4 regions of the Kitasatospora sp. NPDC086009 genome follow, and region 3 is predicted to be linked to each of the others. Evidence: riboswitches for the same ligand, from Rfam matches in the RefSeq annotation. Region 3 holds a riboswitch; each other region holds the start of a gene.
The links. Region 3 has a riboswitch for cobalamin ahead of ACIF6L_RS22735 (cobalamin biosynthesis protein). Riboswitches for the same ligand answer to the same signal wherever they lie in the genome.
Positions count from the first base shown of each region.

Region 1: linked by a shared signal. The riboswitch ahead of ACIF6L_RS28175 (HoxN/HupN/NixA family nickel/cobalt transporter) and the one ahead of ACIF6L_RS22735 (cobalamin biosynthesis protein) in region 3 are both predicted to bind cobalamin.
Region 2: linked by a shared signal. The riboswitch ahead of ACIF6L_RS17685 (ribonucleoside-diphosphate reductase subunit alpha) and the one ahead of ACIF6L_RS22735 (cobalamin biosynthesis protein) in region 3 are both predicted to bind cobalamin.
Region 4: linked by a shared signal. The riboswitch ahead of metE (5-methyltetrahydropteroyltriglutamate--homocysteine S-methyltransferase) and the one ahead of ACIF6L_RS22735 (cobalamin biosynthesis protein) in region 3 are both predicted to bind cobalamin.

Region 1 covers NZ_JBITSA010000014.1:101,706-106,439, forward strand. The annotation lists gene ACIF6L_RS28150 (Fpg/Nei family DNA glycosylase) at 1-581, shown strand, start outside; gene ACIF6L_RS28155 (DUF3995 domain-containing protein) at 643-1,095, opposite strand; gene ACIF6L_RS28160 (RNA polymerase sigma factor) at 1,234-1,752, shown strand; gene ACIF6L_RS28165 (SRPBCC family protein) at 1,749-2,228, shown strand; partial or broken gene ACIF6L_RS28170 (ArsR/SmtB family transcription factor) at 2,410-2,748, opposite strand; cobalamin riboswitch at 2,830-3,022, shown strand; gene ACIF6L_RS28175 (HoxN/HupN/NixA family nickel/cobalt transporter) at 3,055-4,227, shown strand; gene rpmG (50S ribosomal protein L33) at 4,341-4,505, opposite strand.
Region 2 covers NZ_JBITSA010000006.1:253,752-258,485, forward strand. The annotation lists gene ACIF6L_RS17680 (ribonucleotide-diphosphate reductase subunit beta) at 1-76, opposite strand, end outside; gene ACIF6L_RS17685 (ribonucleoside-diphosphate reductase subunit alpha) at 112-2,517, opposite strand; cobalamin riboswitch at 2,706-2,846, opposite strand; gene ACIF6L_RS17690 (hypothetical protein) at 3,217-4,500, shown strand; gene ACIF6L_RS17695 (glycoside hydrolase family 26 protein) at 4,670-4,734, shown strand, end outside.
Region 3 covers NZ_JBITSA010000009.1:241,366-246,099, forward strand. The annotation lists gene ACIF6L_RS22730 (cobyric acid synthase) at 1-986, opposite strand, end outside; gene ACIF6L_RS22735 (cobalamin biosynthesis protein) at 983-1,954, opposite strand; cobalamin riboswitch at 2,048-2,240, opposite strand; gene ACIF6L_RS22740 (transcriptional regulator) at 2,453-3,166, shown strand; gene ACIF6L_RS22745 (alpha/beta hydrolase) at 3,489-4,604, shown strand.
Region 4 covers NZ_JBITSA010000014.1:226,578-231,311, reverse strand. The annotation lists gene ACIF6L_RS28805 (GNAT family N-acetyltransferase) at 1-87, shown strand, start outside; partial or broken gene ACIF6L_RS28800 (SDR family NAD(P)-dependent oxidoreductase) at 106-423, shown strand; gene metE (5-methyltetrahydropteroyltriglutamate--homocysteine S-methyltransferase) at 439-2,748, opposite strand; cobalamin riboswitch at 2,907-3,060, opposite strand; gene ACIF6L_RS28790 (hypothetical protein) at 3,153-3,308, shown strand; gene cobF (precorrin-6A synthase (deacetylating)) at 3,460-4,218, shown strand; gene ACIF6L_RS28780 (CopD family protein) at 4,181-4,462, opposite strand; gene ACIF6L_RS28775 (MarR family winged helix-turn-helix transcriptional regulator) at 4,556-4,734, opposite strand, start outside.

The DNA of each region.
Region 1 (4,734 bases), on a different contig from region 3:
GCGAGGGCCCCGCGCCGGAGCCGGTCGGCCTGGTCCGGCTGCGCCTGGCGAACGACGACGCCTACGCCGATCTGCGCGGTCCCAACACCTGTGCGCTGATCACCGACGCCGAGAAGGCCGCCGTCGCGGCGCGCCTCGGCCCCGACCCGCTGCGGGCCGACGCCGACCCGGAGCCGGCCTGGCGGCGGATATCCGGCAGCCGGACGACGATCGCGGCACTGCTGATGGACCAGAAGGTGCTGGCCGGCGTGGGCAACGTCTACCGCGCCGAGGTGCTGTTCCGGCACGGCATCGACCCGCACCGGGCCGGGCGCGACCTCGGCCGGGCCGAGTGGGACGCCGTCTGGGCCGACCTGGTCGCGCTGATGCGCGAGGGCGTCGGCGCGGGGCGGATCGACACCGTCCGACCCGAGCACACCCCCGAGGCGATGGGCCGTCCGCCGCGGGTGGACGACCACGGCGGCGAGGTCTACGTCTACCGCCGGGCCGGCATGCCCTGCCTGGTCTGCGGCACCGAGGTCCGGACCGAGGCGCACGCCGCGCGCAACCTCTTCTGGTGCCCCACCTGCCAGCGGGCCTGAGGCGGCGCCGGCTGCCCGGTGCCCCGCGGGCGGTCGCGGGGCTGCCGGGGGAGGGGTGCGGTCAGCCGTCCGCCCCGGTACGGGCGACCGCCAGGGCGGCGGCCGCGGCGGCCAGGCAGAGCGGGGTGTAGAACGCCAGGTTGAGCCGGTAGAAGGCCGAGCCGGTGTCGACGCCGACCCCGGTGGCCCAGAGCAGCCCGGCCAGCCCGCGGGCGAGCAGTCCGGCGGCCACCGCGCGCGGCCCCCAGCGCAGCGCCACCGCCGGCAGCCGGCGGGCCGCGCCGTCCAACAGGCCGCCGCGGGCGAGCACCAGGGCCGAGCCGGAGAACAGCAGCGCCGCGAGCGGCAGGACGACCGGCGGGGTGAACGGCACCTCGGCGTTGAGCACCGCCCGGGAGAGTGACGCCGGGTCGGCGGCCGGCCAGGTGCGGCCGGTGGCCCAGTAGACGTGCAGCAGGGCGTCGGCGGCGAGCAGGCCGGCGACGGCGAGGGTGGCGGTACGGCGACGGTTCACGGTGGTCCTCCGGGGTTCCGACGGTGGGTCACCCCGCAGGAGCGGCCCACCCGGCCGGAGGTTCCCGTGACGAGCGTCACAGTGGGAAGTTGGGGGAGGGAGGGAACGTCCGGCCGGTCCGGCGCCTCTGATGCGGGTGTGGATGGTCCCGACACCCGAACCGCCGACCGGCTCGCCGGCCTGGTCCGTGCCGCCCAGCGAGGCGACCAACTGGCCGTCAGCGAGCTGCTGGAGCTGGTCGCGCCCTACGTCCGCCGGCTCTGCGGTCCGATCGCGCTGGACGACGGCCCCGACGCGACGCAGGAGGCGCTGATCGCCGTCTTCCGCAAGCTGGGCCAGCTCCAGGACCCGGCCGCGCTGTTCGGCTGGGTCCGCTCGATCGCCGTGCGGGAGGCCGTCCGGCACGTCCGGCGGGTCGCCCGCTGCGTCCCGGCCGACCTCTCCGAGCTGCCCCGCCCCGGCGACCCGCAGCTGGCCACCGACATCCAGGACGTCCTCGCCCGGCTGACGCCGGAGCACCGCGCCGTGCTGGTGCTGCGCGACCTGGAGGGGCTCGACGAGCGGTCCACCGCAGAACTGCTGGGCGTGGCACCCGGCACCGTGAAGTCCCGGCTCTCCCGGGCCCGGCTCGGCTTTCGAAGGGCGTGGCAGCAGTGAGCGCACCGACCCCCTGGCCGACGGCGGCCTTCGACCCGGTCCGCCGGCTGCATGTGATCGCCGCCGTCACCCCCGGCGCCGCCGTCCGGGAGGCGCTGATCGACGCGCCGTTCGAGCGGGTCTGGGCGGCCGCGGCCGACCTGGAGGAGGGGCTCCCGCGCTGGCTGCCGGACATCCGGTCGGTCCGCGTGGCCGGGAGCCCGGCGGACGGTCGCACCGAGGCGCTGGTGACCGGCCACACCCGGCTGCGGGCCCGTTTCGACGTCGAGCTGACGCCCGGGTGGTGCCTGATGCGCAGCCGCTTCCTGCTGGGCGGGATGGCGGCCCGCGCCGAGGCCGGAGGCACCCGCTTCGCCTTCCTCGGCGCGTTCCGGCTCCCCGGCGCGGGTCTGCTCGACCGGGCCCTGCGGCCCGCGACGGACCCGCTGGCCCGGCGCTCGCTGGAGCGCTTCGAACGGCTGGTGCGGGAGGGGTGAGGCGGGCCCCGGGCGCGACGGCCCGGGGCGCCGGGTCGGTGTTCCGCGGGCGCAGCCGGTCAGCCGGGAGCCGGTCAGCCGGTCAGCCGGTCGCGGCGGCCCGGGGTGCGGAGGGCTCGCCGCCGGTGGCGTCGCTCCCGGTGGCGGGCTCGCCGTGCTCGTGGTGGTCCGCGGCGGCGCATTCGTCGAGGAGGGGGCGCAGGGCCTCGTCCACGAGCCGGTAGCGCACCACGCGGCCGTCCTTGTCGCCGGTGACCACACCCGCGGTGCGCAGCAGCCGCAGCGCCTGCGAGACGGCCGGGTCGCGCATGCCGGTGGCGACCGCCAGGTCGGTGACGGCGAGCGGCCCGGCCCGGTGCAGGGCGAGCAGCAGGGCGAGCCGCCCCGGGTCGGCGAGCAGCGAGAACCGCTCGGCCCAGGACCGGACGTGCCCGGGGTCGCCGATCGCGGCGATGGCCTCGCAGACCCGGTGCCCGTCGATGGTGCGGTGGCCCGCGCGGTCGGCCGGTACGAGATGCATGCGGACATTGTTGCAGCCCGTGGCTGTGATCCTGGACACCTGCGCAGGTGCGCAGCCTTGCAAGGGTGAGGTGCGGCCCCCTACGGTGTTGCCCGCCGTGGTGTTCGGGAAGACCGGTGACGGACCCTCAGGGTCCGGAGTCCGGAGCGGCCCTCGCCACTGTGATCGGGGGAGTCGTCCGTATCCACGACGCCACTGGGCGCCTCGCGCGCCTGGGAAGGCGGATCCGGAAGCCCCGTCAGCCAGGAGACCGGCCACGGCATCTCACGAACGTCTTTCCACGAGGTGCTGGAGCGTGATCCGAAGATGACCCTGCCCGAAACCGCCGCTGTTCCCGCGGCGTCCTCCGCCCTGCCGAGCTTCCGCTGGCGGCGCGAGGACACCCTCCGCACGGCCGGGTTGATGGGGGTGATCCTGGCCATGCACGTGGTGGCGTTCGGGACGCTGATCTTCCTGGTCGCCCCGGAGAAGTACGAGGTCGGTACCCAGGTCTTCGGGGTGGGCCTGGGCATCACCGCCTACACCCTCGGCATGCGGCACGCCTTCGACGCCGACCACATCGCGGTGATCGACAACACCACCCGCAAGCTCATGGCGGACGGCAAGCGGCCCGTCTCGGTGGGCTTCTGGTTCGCGCTCGGCCACTCCTCGATGGTGGTCCTGATGGCCGCCCTGGTGGCGGGCGGCGCCCAGCTGGCCAGCACGCTGATGGACGACGAGTCCACCACGCACCAGTGGCTCGGTGTGGTCGGCACTTCCGCGTCCGGTGTCTTCCTCTACCTGATCGGCGCGCTCAACCTGGCGGCGCTGTTCGGCATCCTCAAGGTGTTCCGGTCGATGAAGGCCGGTCGGTTCGACGAGGCGGAGCTGGAGGAGCACCTCAACTCGCGCGGTCTGATGGCCCGGGTGCTGAACCGGGCGACCCGCTCGATCACGCGGCCCGGCCAGATGTTCCCGGTCGGCATGGTGCTCGGCCTCGGCTTCGATACGGCGACCGAGGTGACCCTGATGGTGATGGCCGGCTCCGGCGCGGCCGCCGGGCTGCCCTGGTACGCGATCGTCTGCCTGCCGCTGCTGTTCGCGTCCGGGATGAGCCTGTTCGACACGCTGGACGGGACGTTCATGAACTTCGCGTACCAGTGGGCGTTCTCCAACCCGGTGCGCAAGGTGTACTACAACCTGACCATCACCGGGCTGTCGATCGCGGTGGCGTTCATCATCGGCACCATCGAGCTGGTCGCCGTGCTGCACGAGAAGCTGGACCTCACCGACCCGGTCAGCGGCTGGATCGCGGACATCTCGCTGGACAACGTCGGCTACGCGATCGTCGGGCTGTTCGTGGTGGTCTGGGGGGCGGCGATCGCCTACTGGCGCCTCGCCGGCGTCGAACAGCGCTGGAGCCCGAAGCCGGTGGTACCGGCCGACGGGGTGCCCGCCCAGGGGGCAGCGGCCGACGAGGCCGCCGGGGTCACCAAGTAGTCGGCCCCGACGGCCCGCGGCACCGCGGTGTCACGAGGCGGCGCCCACCCGGTCCGTTCGGGTGGGCGCCGCCTCGCCGTGGTCCGCGTGCCATGCCGGGCCCACGGGGGAGGTCAGCGCTCCTCGCGGAAGTCGACGTGTCGGCGCGCGACCGGGTCGTACTTGCGCAGCACCAGCCGGTCGGCGTCGGTGCGGCGGTTCTTGCGGGTCACATAGGTGAAGCCGGTCTCGGCCGTGGACCTGAGCTTGACGACGGGGCGCAGTTCGCTGCGGGCCATGGTTCTCCTCCTCCGAGGGGTGGGCGGTCGGGAAACGGCTTCCGCCGAAATGGAAGTCGTTTTCATGGGGTCCAACACGGCCTCCGCCCCGCCCATTCCCCGGCGGGCGGTGGAGGCGCTGGTCGGCCGCGCGATCGCGCACGCGCCGGGGCTCGTCGGGCGGCGCGCGCTCCCGCCGGCGGCTCCGGTCGTCCGGTCCGCCGCCCGCGCCGTCCGTTCGGGTGCGCGG
Region 2 (4,734 bases), on a different contig from region 3:
CGTCCCGGTAGCGGTCGTAGAACGACGGGTACCGCATCGGCCGCAGGGTCAGCTCGAAGCCGGGGTCGAGCAGCATCTTCTCGCGGTCGGGACGGGCTTCGGGGGTGGTGCTCACTGGCAGGCCTCGCAGGACTCGGGGTTCTCCAGGGAGCAGGCCAGCGCGGCCTCCTCCTCCGGGCTGAGGGTCGGGGACGCCACCGGCACCGGCGCGGCGGCGCGGGCGGTGCCCGAGGCGGCCTGGGCGATCCGGGTGGCGGGCCGCGACCGCAGGTAGTAGGTGGTCTTCAGACCGACCTTCCACGCGTACGCGTACATCGAGCTCAGCTTGCCGATGGTGGGCGCCGCCATGAAGAGGTTCAGCGACTGGCTCTGGTCGATGTACGGCATCCGGGCGGCGGCCAGGTCGATCAGCGCGCGCTGGGGCAGCTCCCAGGCCGTGCGGTACAGCGAACGGACCTCGGCGGGCAGCCAGTTGAGGTCCTGGACGGAGCCGTTGGCGTCGCGCAGCGCGTCCCGGGTCTGCTGGTCCCAGACGCCGAGCTCCTTCAGCTCGCGCACCAGGTACGGGTTGACCTGGAGGAACTCGCCGGAGAGGGTCTCGCGCTTGAACAGGTTGGAGACCTGCGGCTCGATGCACTCGTACACACCGGCGATCGAGGCGATCGTGGCGGTGGGGGCGATGGCGAGCAGCAGCGAGTTGCGCAGACCGGTCTCGGCGATCCGGGCGCGCAGCGCCTCCCAGCGGCCGGCCCAGTGCGGCGCGGCCGAACCGAAGTGGTCGATGTGCAGCTCGCCGCGGGCGGCGCGGGTCTCGCCGTAGGCCTCGTGGCGGCCCAGCTGCTCGGCCAGGTCGGCGGAACGCTCGTACGCGGTGAGCATGATGCGCTCGGCGATGAGGGTGGAGAGGGCCTTCGCCTCGGCGGAGTCGAAGTCCAGGCGGAGCTGGAAGAAGACGTCCTGGAGGCCCATCACGCCGAGGCCGACCGGGCGCCAGCGCGAGTTGGACGCGCCGGCCTCGGGGGTCGGGTAGAAGTTGATGTCCACCACGCGGTCGAGGAAGGTGACGGCGGTGCGGACGGTGGCGTCCAGGCGGTCCCAGTCCATCGCGTTCAGCAGGTCGGCGGCGGTGGCACCGGGGGCGACGTGGGCGCCGAGGTTGACCGAGCCGAGGTTGCAGACGGCGGTCTCGGAGTCGTCCGTGACCTCCAGGATCTCGGTGCAGAGGTTGGAGCTGTGCACCGTGCGGCCCGGCAGCGCGGTCTGGTTGGCGGCGCGGTTGGAGGCGTCCTTGAAGGTCATCCAGCCGTTGCCGGTCTGCGCCAGGGTGCGCATCATCCGGGAGTAGAGGGTCTGCGCCGGGATGGTGCGGACGGCCTTGCCGGCCTGCTCGGCCTTCAGGTACGCCTCGTCGAACTCGGCGCCCCAGAGGTCGACCAGCTCGGGCACGTCGGCGGGGGAGAACAGCGACCAGTCGGCGTTCGCGTTGACGCGGCGCATGAACTCGTCCGGGATCCAGTGCGCCAGGTTGAGGTTGTGGGTGCGGCGCGCCTCCTCACCGGTGTTGTCGCGCAGCTCCAGGAACTCCTCGATGTCCGCGTGCCAGGTCTCCAGGTAGACGCAGGCCGCGCCCTTGCGGCGGCCGCCCTGGTTGACCGCGGCGACCGAGGAGTCGAGGGTGCGCAGGAACGGGACGATGCCGTTGGACTTGCCGTTGGTGCCCCGGATCAGGCTGCCGCGCGAGCGGATCCGCGAGTAGGACAGGCCGATGCCGCCGGCGTGCTTGGAGAGGCGGGCGATCTGGGCATACCGGGAGTAGATCGAGTCCAGGTTGTCCAGCGGCGAGTCCAGCAGGTAGCAGCTCGACATCTGCGGGTGCTTGGTGCCGGAGTTGAAGAGCGTCGGCGAGGAGGTCAGGTACTCCAGCCGGCTCATCAGGCCGTACAGCTCGGAGACCTCGCGCACCGACTGCTCGTTGTCGCCGACCGCCAGACCACAGGCGACGCGGAGCAGGAACTGCTGCGGGGTCTCGACGACCTTGCGGGTGATCGGGTGGCGCAGCAGGTACCGGGACTGCACGGTGCGCAGGCCGAAGTACTCGAAGCGGCCGTCGCCCTCGGGGTCGATCAGCGCGTTCAGGGCGGTGGCGTGCTTGGCGACGAAGTCGGCGGTGGAGTCGCCGATCAGGCCCTCGGCGTGGCCGACCGCGATCGAGTCCGAGAAGGTGACCGAACCCTGGCTCACCGCCTCGTCGACGATCTCCAGCGCGAGCAGTCGCGCGGCGAGCTTCGAGTACTGCGGGTCCTCGGCGATCATCGACGCTGCGGCGTCCACGGCCAGCCCGCGCAGCTCGGCGAAGTCCGAGCCGGCGTGGCGGCCGCGCAGCGCGGCGGCGGCGACATGGCCGGGGTCCACCTGGGGGAGGTCGGCGCTGCGGTCGGTCAGCAGCCGGAGCAGTGCGCCACCGGGGTCGGACACCGTCGGGTCGACGGGGGCGGAGCTGGAACCCTGGGCGGGCAGGGTGACTGAGGCAGCGGTGGTCAAGGCGCTCTCTCCTGGCGGCGATCGGCGTCGGCGGTGGCTCGGGCCGGACCGTTCGGGGCAGGGGAGCACGGCGCGCCGGCCCGGAGGCGGCGCGCGACGGTGGCATCCCCGGCCCGCCCGCGAGGCCCGGAAGTGGTGCTGGTGCGAAAGGCCTCTGCGGGGAGGCCAGGCGGCACGCCGTCGGCAGGTATTCGGACTCGCGGGCTCTGTCGGAGCCGCCCGCACACCGCTGCGGGGCAGTCCCGGACTCGCACCGGGTTCCCCTGCGTCGACAGCAGGGATGAGCATACATCTAGTGGTGTCCGCTCGATGCGACCCCACATGTTGTGCGGCGTCGCGTGTCGACGTGATCGCAGGTGGTACCGGCAAGAGGCCTTTCCCGGGCTGTTCCGGGGCCGTTCCGGGGCTGCGGCCGGCCCCCGGCCGCCCGCCGCGGGGGCCGGCGCCGGGGGCCGCCGCAGGGTCGTTCCAGGGCCTTCGCGGACCGCGGCGCAGGGCGTCGCCGGGACTGCCCGGGGCCCGGCCGGTGTTCGGATTCGGAAACGGATCGGCCACCGGGCAGGCCCGCCGTCAGGGGCATGCCCTACGATCTCGGCTCATGAGGGAGCGGAGCCAGCGGGTCGTCGACACCGACGTGATTCGCGGAGCGGCCGCCGAAGGCAGTGAGGGGGGCGCATGAGCGACGGAACGGGCACGCCCGGGGAGTGGAGCGGCCGACCCGGCTCGCCGGGGCAGCAGCCGCCCCCTCCCGCCGGGCCGGGTGGCGCGCAGAACCAGCAGCCGGGCACGCCCGGACAGCCGCCGCAGGGCCCGCCGCCCGCGCCGTACCCCGGCGCGCCGCAGCCGGTGCCGCCGGCCCCGGGCGGGTTCGGTCCGCCGCCCGCCTCGTACGGGCCGCCGGTGCCCGCGCCGCAGCCGGTCCAGCCGCCGGTGCCGTCCGTGCCGCAGCCGCCGCAGCAGGTCCAGCCGCCCGTGCCGCAGCCGGTCCCGCAGCCGGTCCCGCAGCAGCCGGCGCCGGTGCAGCCGCAGCCCCAGCCCCCGGTGCAGCCGCAGCATGTCCAGCCGCAGCCGCAGCCGCAGCCGCAGCAGCACCAGTGGCAGCCGCAGCCCCAGCAGCCCCAGCACCCGCACCCCCAGCCCCTGCCGCAGCACGCCGAGCCGGACTGGGCCGCCCTCGCGGACCGGAACGAGGCGGAGGCCAAGCGCAAGGGCCGGACGCGGATCATCGGCGGCGTGGTCGCCCTCCTGGTGGTCGGCGGCCTGGTCGCCGGCGGCCTGCTGTTCCTGAACAAGGGCGACGACAAGAAGCCGGTCGCGGATCCCACCGGCGCCGCCACGGCGGCCACCCAGCCGCCGGCGCCCACGGCGTCCGGCAAGGCGTCCCCGACGGCCACCCCGAGCGCCACGCCCGAGGACCCGTCGAAGCCGCTCTGGGAGGCGACCACCGACCCGGCTCCGCAGGACGCGGCGGCGCTCTTCTCGGCGCTCACCGTGACGGTCAACGGCGCCACCTGGAACCGCACCGTGGTTTCGCTCGACTCGCCCTGCTGGGACGGCAACTCCACGGTCGGCGGCCTCGGCAAGGTCCTCGGTGACCAGGGCTGCCGCCAGGTGCTCCGGGCCACCTACGTCTCCGGCGACAGCGCGGTGACGGTCGGCGTCGCGGTCTTCGACCACAAGCAGCAGGCCGAGACCGCGGTGAAGAACTACGTCGGCCACCTCAAGGGCGCCGCGGCCCCCGGCTCGCCGGCGTTCTGCACCACCCCCGGCTGCACCAACACCAAGGGCACCCTGGGCCGGTACGGCTTCTTCACCGTCGAGGGCTCCGCCAAGGGCGGCAACACCGCGGACGCCGCCGCGACCGCGGCCGCCGCGGGCTTCGACGAGCACGTGAAGAACCAGCTCCTCCAGCGCACCAAGGTGGCGGGCGGCGCACCGGCCGCCACCCCGGCGGGCTGACGGTCCGCCCGGTTCGGCCCGGTTCCGGCCGGGCCCGCCCCGGTTCGCGCCCGGCGGGTCCGCTCGCCCCGGCCCCGGGGGATGTGGCAGGCTCACCGCCTGTCAGTCGTACACGTGTTCCGGTTGTGACGGCGCAGGCCGGTGCCGGTGAGCATCCGGAGGAGTGTCCGTGGCCCTGCCCCGCGCGCTGCGTGCCAAACCGGCCGTGCTGGCCGCGGCCGGCGCGCTGCTCGC
Region 3 (4,734 bases):
GCGGCCCGGGCCCTGAGGGCCGGCTCCAGGCCGCGCTCGCGCAGCCAGGCCAGGTCGGCCACGGTGGCCCGGGTGCCGGGCAGGATCACCAGGTCGGCGTCGGCCAGCTCCTCGGGCCGGGTGGCCCAGCGGACCAGCACCCCGGGTTCCTGGGCCAGTGCGTCCACGTCGGTGAAGTTGGACAGCCGGGGGAAGCGCACCACGGCCACCCGCAGCACGTCGGCGCCGAGCGGCCCGCGCCCCTCGGCGCGGTCCACCACGGTGGTCAGGTCCAGGGAGTCCTCGGCGTCAAGCCAGAGCCCGGACAGCATCGGCAGGGTGCCCAGCACCGGACGGCCGGTCAGCTCGCGCAGCATCTCCAGCCCGGGCGCCAGCAGCCGCGCGTCGCCGCGGAACTTGTTGACGAACCAGCCCGCCACATGGCGCTGGTCCTGCTCCGACAGCAGCGCCAGCGTCCCGTACATCGCGGCGAACACGCCGCCGCGGTCGATGTCGCCGACCACCACGACCGGCAGGCCGGCGGCGGTGGCCAGGCCCATGTTGGCGATGTCCCGGTCCCGCAGGTTGATCTCGGCGGGCGATCCGGCGCCCTCGCAGACCACCACGTCGTAGCGCCGGCGCAGGTCGGCCAGGCACTCCAGCGCTCGCTCCAGCAGGACGGGCTTGCGGTCGCGGTAGTCCAGCGCGCCGACCTCGGCGACCGCCCGGCCGAGCAGCACCACCTGGCTGCGGCCGTCCGCGCCGGGCTTCAGCAGTACCGGGTTCATCGCCGCCTCGGGCTCCACCCGGGCCGCCTGGGCCTGCATCGCCTGGGCGCGGCCGATCTCGGCACCGTCGGCGGTGACGAAGGAGTTCAGCGACATGTTCTGCGCCTTGAACGGCGCCACGGCGACGCCCTGACGGGCCAGCCAGCGGCAGATGCCCGCGGTGACCACGCTCTTGCCGGCGTCCGAGGTCGTCCCGGCGACCAGCAGTGCGTTGCTCATGCGCTCCCCCTTCTCGTCCCCGCCTTGAGTGCCTGCACGACGGCGTGCCCGGCGACGGTCGTACCCAGTGCGAGCAGTCCCACCCGGCGGGAGAGCCGGCAGGCGCGCTCGATGTCGTCCACCGTCACCGGCCGCAGCTCGCCGCCCAGTACCGGCCGGTGCTCGACCCGGGCGCCGTACCGCAGGGTGCCGCCGAGCCGCACGCCGACGGCGCCGGCGAAGGCCGACTCGGCCTGGCCCGCGTTGGGGCTGGGGTGGGCGGAGCCGTCCCGGCGCCAGACCCGCCAGGCCGTCCGGGGCTCGGGCGCGGCGGCGACGGTCAGCAGCGCGGTCAGCCGCGCGCCCGGCCAGCCCGCCACGTCGTCCAGCCGCGCCGAGGCCCAGCCGAACCGGGCGTGGCGCGGCGAGCGGTGGCCGACCATCGCGTCCAGGGTGTTGACCGCGCGGAACGCCAGCAGCCCGGGCGTGCCCGCGAGGGCGCCCCAGACGAGTGCGTTGACCACGGCGTCGGCGGTGTTCTCGGCGACCGACTCGACCACCGCGCGGGCGATCTGCCCCTCGTCGAGGGCGCTCGGGTCCCGCCCGCACAGGTGCGGCAGCCGCTGCCGCGCCGCCGCGAGGTCGTGCGCGGCGAGCGAGCGTCCGATCGTGCGGGCCTCGCGGGTGAGCGAGGTGCCGCCGAGCACCGTCCAGGTCGCGGCGGCGGCCAGCGCGGCCCGCCCGAGCGGCCGGCGGCCCAGGGTGCGGTCGGCCGCCAGCGCGCCGGCCGCGACGGTGCCCACGCAGAGCGCCGTGAAAGCCGTTCCGACGGCGCGGTCGTCCCGCCAGATCCGCCGCTCCAGCCGGCCGGCCGCGCCGCCGAAGACGGCCACCGGGTGGCCGCGGCGCGGGTCGGCGAAGCGGGCGTCGGCGAGGTACCCGGCCGCGGCCCCCAGGGCGAAGGCGGCGGCGCGGGTCAGCGGGCGCACGGTGGACAGCAGAGGGCTCGGAAGGTCGGGGCAGCCTGCATCGCGTGCGTGTCCTCACTCAGGGTCCGCGCCCTGGATCGACGTACCGGGGGCGAGAGTCTCCTGGCTTCCGGGTCGAACGCACCCCCGGGCCCGGCGGCGGCTTCTGACGGCCCGCCGCGATGGGCCCCCTCCGGCGCCGTGGCCGGCGGAGGAGGGACTCCGAGTGTGCTCCCCGGTGACAGTGGCGGGACCGCGCCGGACTCGCACCGGCTTCCTCTGCATGCCTCCGTTTGGCTGAAGGATCCCATCACGCGGCCGAACCGTGCGTCAACCAAGGTCACGGAGGGGTTGGTCACAGCGGAGCCGGACCGCCCGACGCCGTCGCTACCTCCGATCGGCACCCCCCGCAGGGGCATGACAGCCTGTGCGATCGTCCAGTCGCCCGGAGGAGCCTCCGGGCCCGCTTCGTGTGTTCGGCGGCTGGGGGGCGGCCGGACCGCCCCCTACCGTCGGGCCATGCGACGCAGACAGCCACCCGCCGTGCCCCCGGTGCCCTTCTCGCCCGCGGCCGCCCGCGCGCACCGCGCCGGCCTCGGGCTGACCCCCGAGCAGGTGGTCGAGGGCATGGCCGCGCACGGCGTCCGGCTGCTGCCCTCCCACGTGCTCGGCTGGGAGAGCGGCGAGCTGCGCCCCGCCGAGGACGAGTTCATCGCCCTGGCCCGGGCGCTCTGGTGCCCGCCGGCCCAGCTGATGGGCGTCCGCCCGGCCCGGCTGCGGGACTTCCGGGTCGCCCGGGAGCTCAACCAGGAGAGCGCGGCCCACCGGATCGGCCTCGCACTGGACCGGTACCAGCGGGCCGAGGCGACCGGTCAGTGGGACGGCGACCAGGAGCAGACCCACGCGCTGGCCCAGGTGCTCGGCACGACCCTGCGCGAGCTGGTCGCGGTGACCGGCCGGGCGCAGGAGCTGGACCGGCGGCTGCGGCAGTGCGTGGACGGCCGCTGGCAGGCGCAGCTCCGGCCGATCGGCCGGATCGTGCCGGTGCACGAGGTCGACCTCACCGCCGTGCTGACGGCGCTGCAGAACGAGTACCAGGTCACCTCCCATTGGGGCGCCGGCAGCTGGGGCTCCCCGGCCCCGGCGGCGGACACCCGCGCGGCGGCGGCCCGGCCGCTCGGCGAGCGGTTCTGGGAGCTGCTGGAGCGCCTGGAGACCGAGATCCCGGTCTGACGGGCCGCTACCGCGCCGCCCCCGCGCGGCGCCTCCCCCTCCCTGCCCTCTCCCTCCCTGCCCTCTCCCTCTGCCGCTTCCCGCGCCGCCGTGACCAGAGGGCCGAGAACCGCGCCGTCGCTTCTCGCAGCCGCTTCCCGTGTCGCGGTGACCCGGCCGAGACCCGCGCCGCGGTGACCCGGCCGAGACCCGCGCCGCGGTGACCCGGCCAAGACCCGTGCCGCCGTGACCCGGACGGCCGCGTCCGGTGGCCGGGTGGCGCCCCCGCGAGTGGACTGGTGGGCAGACTGCCCAGTCCGCGACCAACAGAGCGGGGAGCGATATGCGTTGGGGAACCGCAGCCGCCGTGGCGGCCGCCGCCGTCGGCACCGGGGCCGCCGTCCTGCTGATCGGCCGGAGGGCCTCCGAGCGGATGGTCCGCCCGGCGGTCGGCCGGGAGCGGGCCGCCGGCCCCGTCGTGGTGCTGACCCTCGCCGCCGGACGGGCCACCTTCACCCGCAGCGCCGAGAGCGCCCGCCCCGGCCGCTGGGCCGTCGAGTGGGGCGACGGAGGCCACGCGGTGGTCGGCGAGATCCTGCACGCCGACGAGCGGGGCGTCACCCGCCGGCTGGTCCGCGCCGACCGCGGCACCCTGGCCCCCGGTACCGCGGTCCGCTTCACGCCCCGCGTCCACCTCGGCGACCCGACCAGCGCCCTCGGCCTGCCGTACACCGAGACCGCCGTCCAGGGCGAGCTGGGCGCGCTACCCGCCTGGCGGCTGGACGGCAAGCGGGGCACCTGGGTGATCCTGGTGCACGGCCCCGGCGCCGACCGGCAGCAGACCCTGCCGGTGATGCCCGTCCTGCACCGGCTCGCGCTGCCCGTCCTGGCCGTCACCTACCGCGGCGACGAGGGCGCGCCGGCCTCCCCGGACGGCCTCGGCCACTTCGGCGAGACCGAGTGGCGCGACGTCGAGGCGGCCCTGCGGCTGGCCCTGGACAGCGGCGCCGGGCGGGTCATCCTGTACGGCTGGTCGCTCGGCGCGACCATGGTCCTGCAGACCGCGGCCCGCTCCGCCTGGGCCTCCTCGATCAGCGGCCTGGTGCTGGACTCGCCCGTGCTCGACTGGTCGGCCACCGCCCGCCGGGGCGCCGCCCGGGCCGGCTACCGGGGCGCCGCCGCCGAGCTGGGCGCGCTCGCGGCCGAGGGCCGGGCCGGCGTGGATCTGGCCGACTTCGCCCGCCTCGCGGACGGCACCGACCTGCGGGTGCCCACGCTCCTCCTGCACGGGCCCGACGACGCGCTGGCCCCCTGGCAGGCCGCCGCCCGGCTGGCCCACCGCCGCTCCGACGTGGTCGGCCTCCAGGCCGTCCCCGGCGGCGAGCACGCCGGCCTCTGGAACGCCGACCCCGACCGCTACGAGGAGCACCTGCGGCGCTGGCTCACCCCCCTGCTCTGAGGCCCGTCGCGGGCGGTCCCAGCCGTGTTCCGGACAGCCCCTCGGGCCCCTTCCCGCACCCCGTCCGCCCCGTCTTTCCCCAGGCTGGCGTGTCCGCGTCACACGGATTCGGCCAGGCGGTTTGGCCTCT
Region 4 (4,734 bases), on a different contig from region 3:
TACGGCGCCCACCGCGACGAGGTCGTGCTCGGCCTGCTCGCCGAGGAGTGGACCACCCCGGCCGACCTGGCCTCCGACCGGGTCTGACCCGCCCCCGAGGCCCGGATGCGGCCCGGGGCAGAGCTGCGATGGTTCCGGCCTGGCCGCATCCGGCCGGGCGGACGGCGGCCGGGCAGCGCGCTGGAGGAGTCGACGATGGACCGGCACCTGTCGGGCAACGCCGCCGTGGTGACCGGGGCGGGCAAGGGCATCGGCCTCGCCGTCACCCGGGCCCTCGCCGCCGAGGGCGTCAGTGTGCTGGCCGCCTCCCGGACCGTGACCGAGGACCTCACCGCGCTCGGCCGCACGACCGACGTCCTGCCGCTCCAGGTGGACCTCACCGCCGCGGACGGACCGGAGCGGGCGGCGGGCCGGACCGCCGCCCACCCCGGCGCGGTGTCAGCCGCCCAGTTCGGCGCGGACCAGCCTGGCCGCCTCGACCAGGTGCTCCAGCGAGGCCCGGGTCTCCGTCCAACCGCGGGTCTTCAGGCCGCAGTCGGGGTTGACCCAGAGCCGCTCGGCCGGGATCGCGGCCAGCCCGGCGCGGAGCAGCGAGGCCGCCTCCTCGGTGCTCGGTACCCGGGGCGAGTGGATGTCGTAGACGCCGGGGCCGACCTCGCGCGGGTAGCCTGCCCCGGCCAGCTCGTGGGCGACCTCCATGTGCGAGCGGGCCGCCTCCAGGGAGATCACGTCGGCGTCCAGCTGGTCGATGGCGGTCATGATCGCGCCGAACTCGGCGTAGCACATGTGGGTGTGGATCTGGGTGTCGGCGCGGACCCCGGAGGTGGAGAGCCGGAAGGACTCGGTGGCCCACTCCAGGTAGGCCGCCCGGTCGGCGGACCGCAGCGGCAGGGTCTCGCGCAGCGCCGGCTCGTCGACCTGGATGACGGCGGCGCCGGCGGCCTCCAGGTCGGTGACCTCGTCGCGCAGGGCGAGCGCGACCTGCCGGGCGGTGTCGCCGGCCGGCTGGTCGTCCCGGACGAAGGACCAGGCGAGCATGGTCACCGGTCCGGTGAGCATGCCCTTGACCGGACGGTCCGTCAGATCGGCCGCGTAGCGGTACCAGTCCACGGTCATCGGGTGCGGGCGGGAGATGTCCCCGGCCAGCACCGGCGGCCGGACGTAGCGGGTGCCGTAGGACTGCACCCAGCCGTGCCGGGTGGCCAGGTAGCCGGTCAGCTGCTCGGCGAAGTACTGCACCATGTCGTTGCGTTCGGGCTCGCCGTGGACGAGCACGTCGAGGCCGGCCTTCTCCTGGTAGGCGATCACCTCGCGGACCTCGGCCCGCATCCGGTCCCGGTAGGTGCCGTCGTCGATGCGGCCGGCGCGCAGGTCGGCGCGGGCGGTGCGCAGTTCGGTGGTCTGCGGGAAGGAGCCGATGGTGGTGGTCGGCAGCAGCGGCAGACCGAGCCGGGCCCGCTGCGCCTCGGCGCGCTCGGGGTAGGCCGGGGCGCGGCGGGCGTCCTCGGGGGCGGTGGCGGCGACCCGGGCCCGGACGGCCGGGTCGCGGGTCAGCGCCGAGCCGGCACGGGAGGCCAGGTCGGCCCGGTTGGCGGCCAGTTGGGCCGCGATGGTATCGGTGCCGTGGGCCAGGCCGCGGGCCAGGGTGGCGACCTCGGTGGTCTTCTGACGGGCGAAGGCGAGCCAGCGGGCGACCTGCGGGTCGAGGTCGCGCTCCAGGTCGGCGTCGAGCGGGACGTGCAGCAGCGAGCAGGACGGTGCGACGTCGACCCGGTCGGCCAGGCCGAGCAGCGTGCCGAGGGTGGCGAGGGACTTCTCCAGGTTGTTGATCCAGATGTTGCGGCCGTCCACCACGCCCGCGACCAGGCGCTTGCCGGGCACTCCGCCGACGGCGGCGAGGTCGTCGAGGTTGGCGGCGCCGGGGCCGGTGAAGTCCAGGCCGATGCCCTCGATCGGGGCCTTGGCCAGGACGGGCAGGGCCTCGCCGAGCCGGTCGAAGTAGCTGGTGACCAGCAGTCGCGGGCGGTCGGTGAGCGCACCGAGCTCGCGGTAGACGCGGGTGGCGGCGTTCAGTTCGGCCGGGGTGCGGTCCTGGACGAGCGCGGGCTCGTCCAGCTGGACCCAGTCGGCGCCGGCGGCCCGCAGGTCGGCGAGGAGTTCCGCGTAGACGGGCAGCAGCCGGTCCAGCAGGGTGACCGGCCGGAAGTCGGCGGCCACGCCGGGGGCGGGCTTGGCGAGCAGCAGGTAGGTCAGCGGTCCGACCAGCACGGGCCGGGGGCGGTGGCCGAGGCCGAGCGCCTCACGCAGTTCGGAGACCGGCTTGGCGGAGTTCGCGGCGAAGACCGTGTCCGGGCCCAACTCCGGTACGAGGTAGTGGTAGTTGGTGTCGAACCACTTGGTCATCTCCAGCGGTGCGACATCCTGGGTGCCGCGCGCCATGGCGAAGTAGCCGTCCAGCGGGTCGGTGTCGACGGCGGCGCGGTGGCGGGCCGGGATCGCGCCGACCGCGACCGTGGTGTCCAGGACGTGGTCGTAGAGCGAGAAGTCGCCGGTGGGGACTTCGGTGATGCCCGCGTCCGCCAGCTGCCGCCAGTTGGCGCGGCGCAGGACGGCGGCGGTGGCGTGCAGGGCGGCGGCGTCGACGCGGCCCGCCCAGTACCCCTCGACGGCCTTCTTCAGCTCCCGGTCGGCACCCTGCCTCGGGTAGCCGTACACGGTGGCCTGCGGGGTGGTGGAACTCGGTGACACGGAACTCTCCTTCGCGAGTCGCGCTGCGATCCCGGGAGAGCACGACGGCGTGGAGGTACGGCAGTGGGGGCAGGGCACCGGGGTGGGCCCGCCCGCTCCGCCGACCCGCCCTCGAGGTCACCGAGATCACCGCGTGCGGGGTGCACGCGGGCAGTGGCAGGTCTTCGGACTCGCGGGCACGTCCGCCTGGCTTCCAGGCCGGACACCTACTGGCCGTCGCTTCCCGGGCCCGGCTGGGCCCAGTGCATGTGACGGCGGTCGTTCCCACTCACCGCTGCGGGGCAGTCCCGGATTCCCACCGGGTTCCCTCTTGCGACGCCGTGGCTGGAGGACACGGCGAACCGACTGCACCGCCCACCCTAGGCCCATCGCCGGCGGCGCGTCAGTGATTGTCCGGATCGCGGATGGCCGGACGGCCCCGGCGGCCCCCGGCCGCCCGGGCAGTTCAGGTGGTGGTCGAGGACGAGCGCGTCAAGAAGGACGTGCTGGTCACCCCGGCCAAGGTGCTCGCCGCCGCGCACGCCGTGCCGGCTACCCCCAACGGCGGAGTCAGAACATGACGGGCCGTCATGGCGACGGCCGAAAGGCCGGGTCAGGGGCACGCGCATGACGTCACAGCGCCGCCGGACCGGTCCTCCGCGGCCCACCCGGCCGTTCGCCCGGGACCGGCCCCGCCCGGCGGACGGGCAGCCGCACGGCACAATCACTGTCATGCGGCACATCTTCCTCATCGGCATCGGGGCGGGCGATCCCGACCACCTCACCCTGCAGGCGGTCAAGGCCCTCGCCCGCACCGACGTCTTCTTCATCCTCGACAAGAACGAGGAACGGCAGGACCTCATCCGGCTGCGCCGGCAGCTGCTGACCGAGCACGGCCGCCCGGGCCACCGCGTCATCGAGGTCGCGGACGCCGAGCGGGACCGCGCCACCCCGGCGTACACCGCGGCCGTGGACGACTGGCGCACCCGCCGGGCCGACCTGGTCGAGCGGCTGGTCGCCGAACACCTCGGCCCGGAGGAGACCGGCGCGTTCCTGGTCTGGGGCGACCCGAGCCTCTACGACAGCGTCATCGCCGTGATCGACGAGGTCCTGGCCCGCGGCGGCACCACCTTCGGGTACGAGGTGGTCCCGGGCATCAGCAGCGTCTCGGCGCTCGCCGCCCGGCACCGCACCACCCTGACCCGGGTCGGCCGCCCGCTGCAGATCACCACCGGCCGCCGTCTCGCCGAGGGCTTCCCCGAGCAGGTGGACGACGTGGTGGTGATGCTGGACGGGCGGGCCGCGTTCACCGGGATCGACCCCGAGGGGCTGGAGATCTTCTACGGCGCCTACCTGGGCACCCCGGACGAGATCCTCGTCGCCGGCCCCCTCGCCGAAACCGCCCCCCGGATCCGCGCGCTCCGCGACGAGGCCCGCGAACGCAAGGGCTGGATCATGGACACCTACCTCCTCCGCCGCTCCGGGAGCTGACCCACACCCGCCCCCGGGCCGACCGGCCCGGGGCCCGGGCGATCCGGGGCATCAGCCGGAACTGGTTGAAGGCGCCCGCGGTGACCGGGCCGACGACCAGCAGGATCTCGACCAGCAGGGCGGTGCCGTAGCCGGTGGTCCAGAGCGGGGAGACCGCGCCGACGTGCTTCCGGCCGAGCCAGAGGCCGGCGACGGTGACCGCGCCGACGCAGATCATCGCGACCGGACTGAAGCGGCGCCACATCTCGGCCCAGAGCAGGCCGGCCCCGTCGCCGAGGCGGCCGGGGTGACCGATCAGTAGCGCGCGGCGCCCGTTTCACCTGGTGAGGCGGGACGGCTACGAACCGGCCGGGGCCCCGCCGTCGTCCCGATCGGCCACGTCCTCGGACCGCTCGCCGGCCACCCCGGGCGCCCCGGCTGCCCCGCCGGCGCCCTCGCGCTCGACGGCCCACTCCGTACGGCGTTCGCGGGTCAGGACCCAGTCGGCGGCCCGGCGCGGAGCCGAACCCGCCGAGC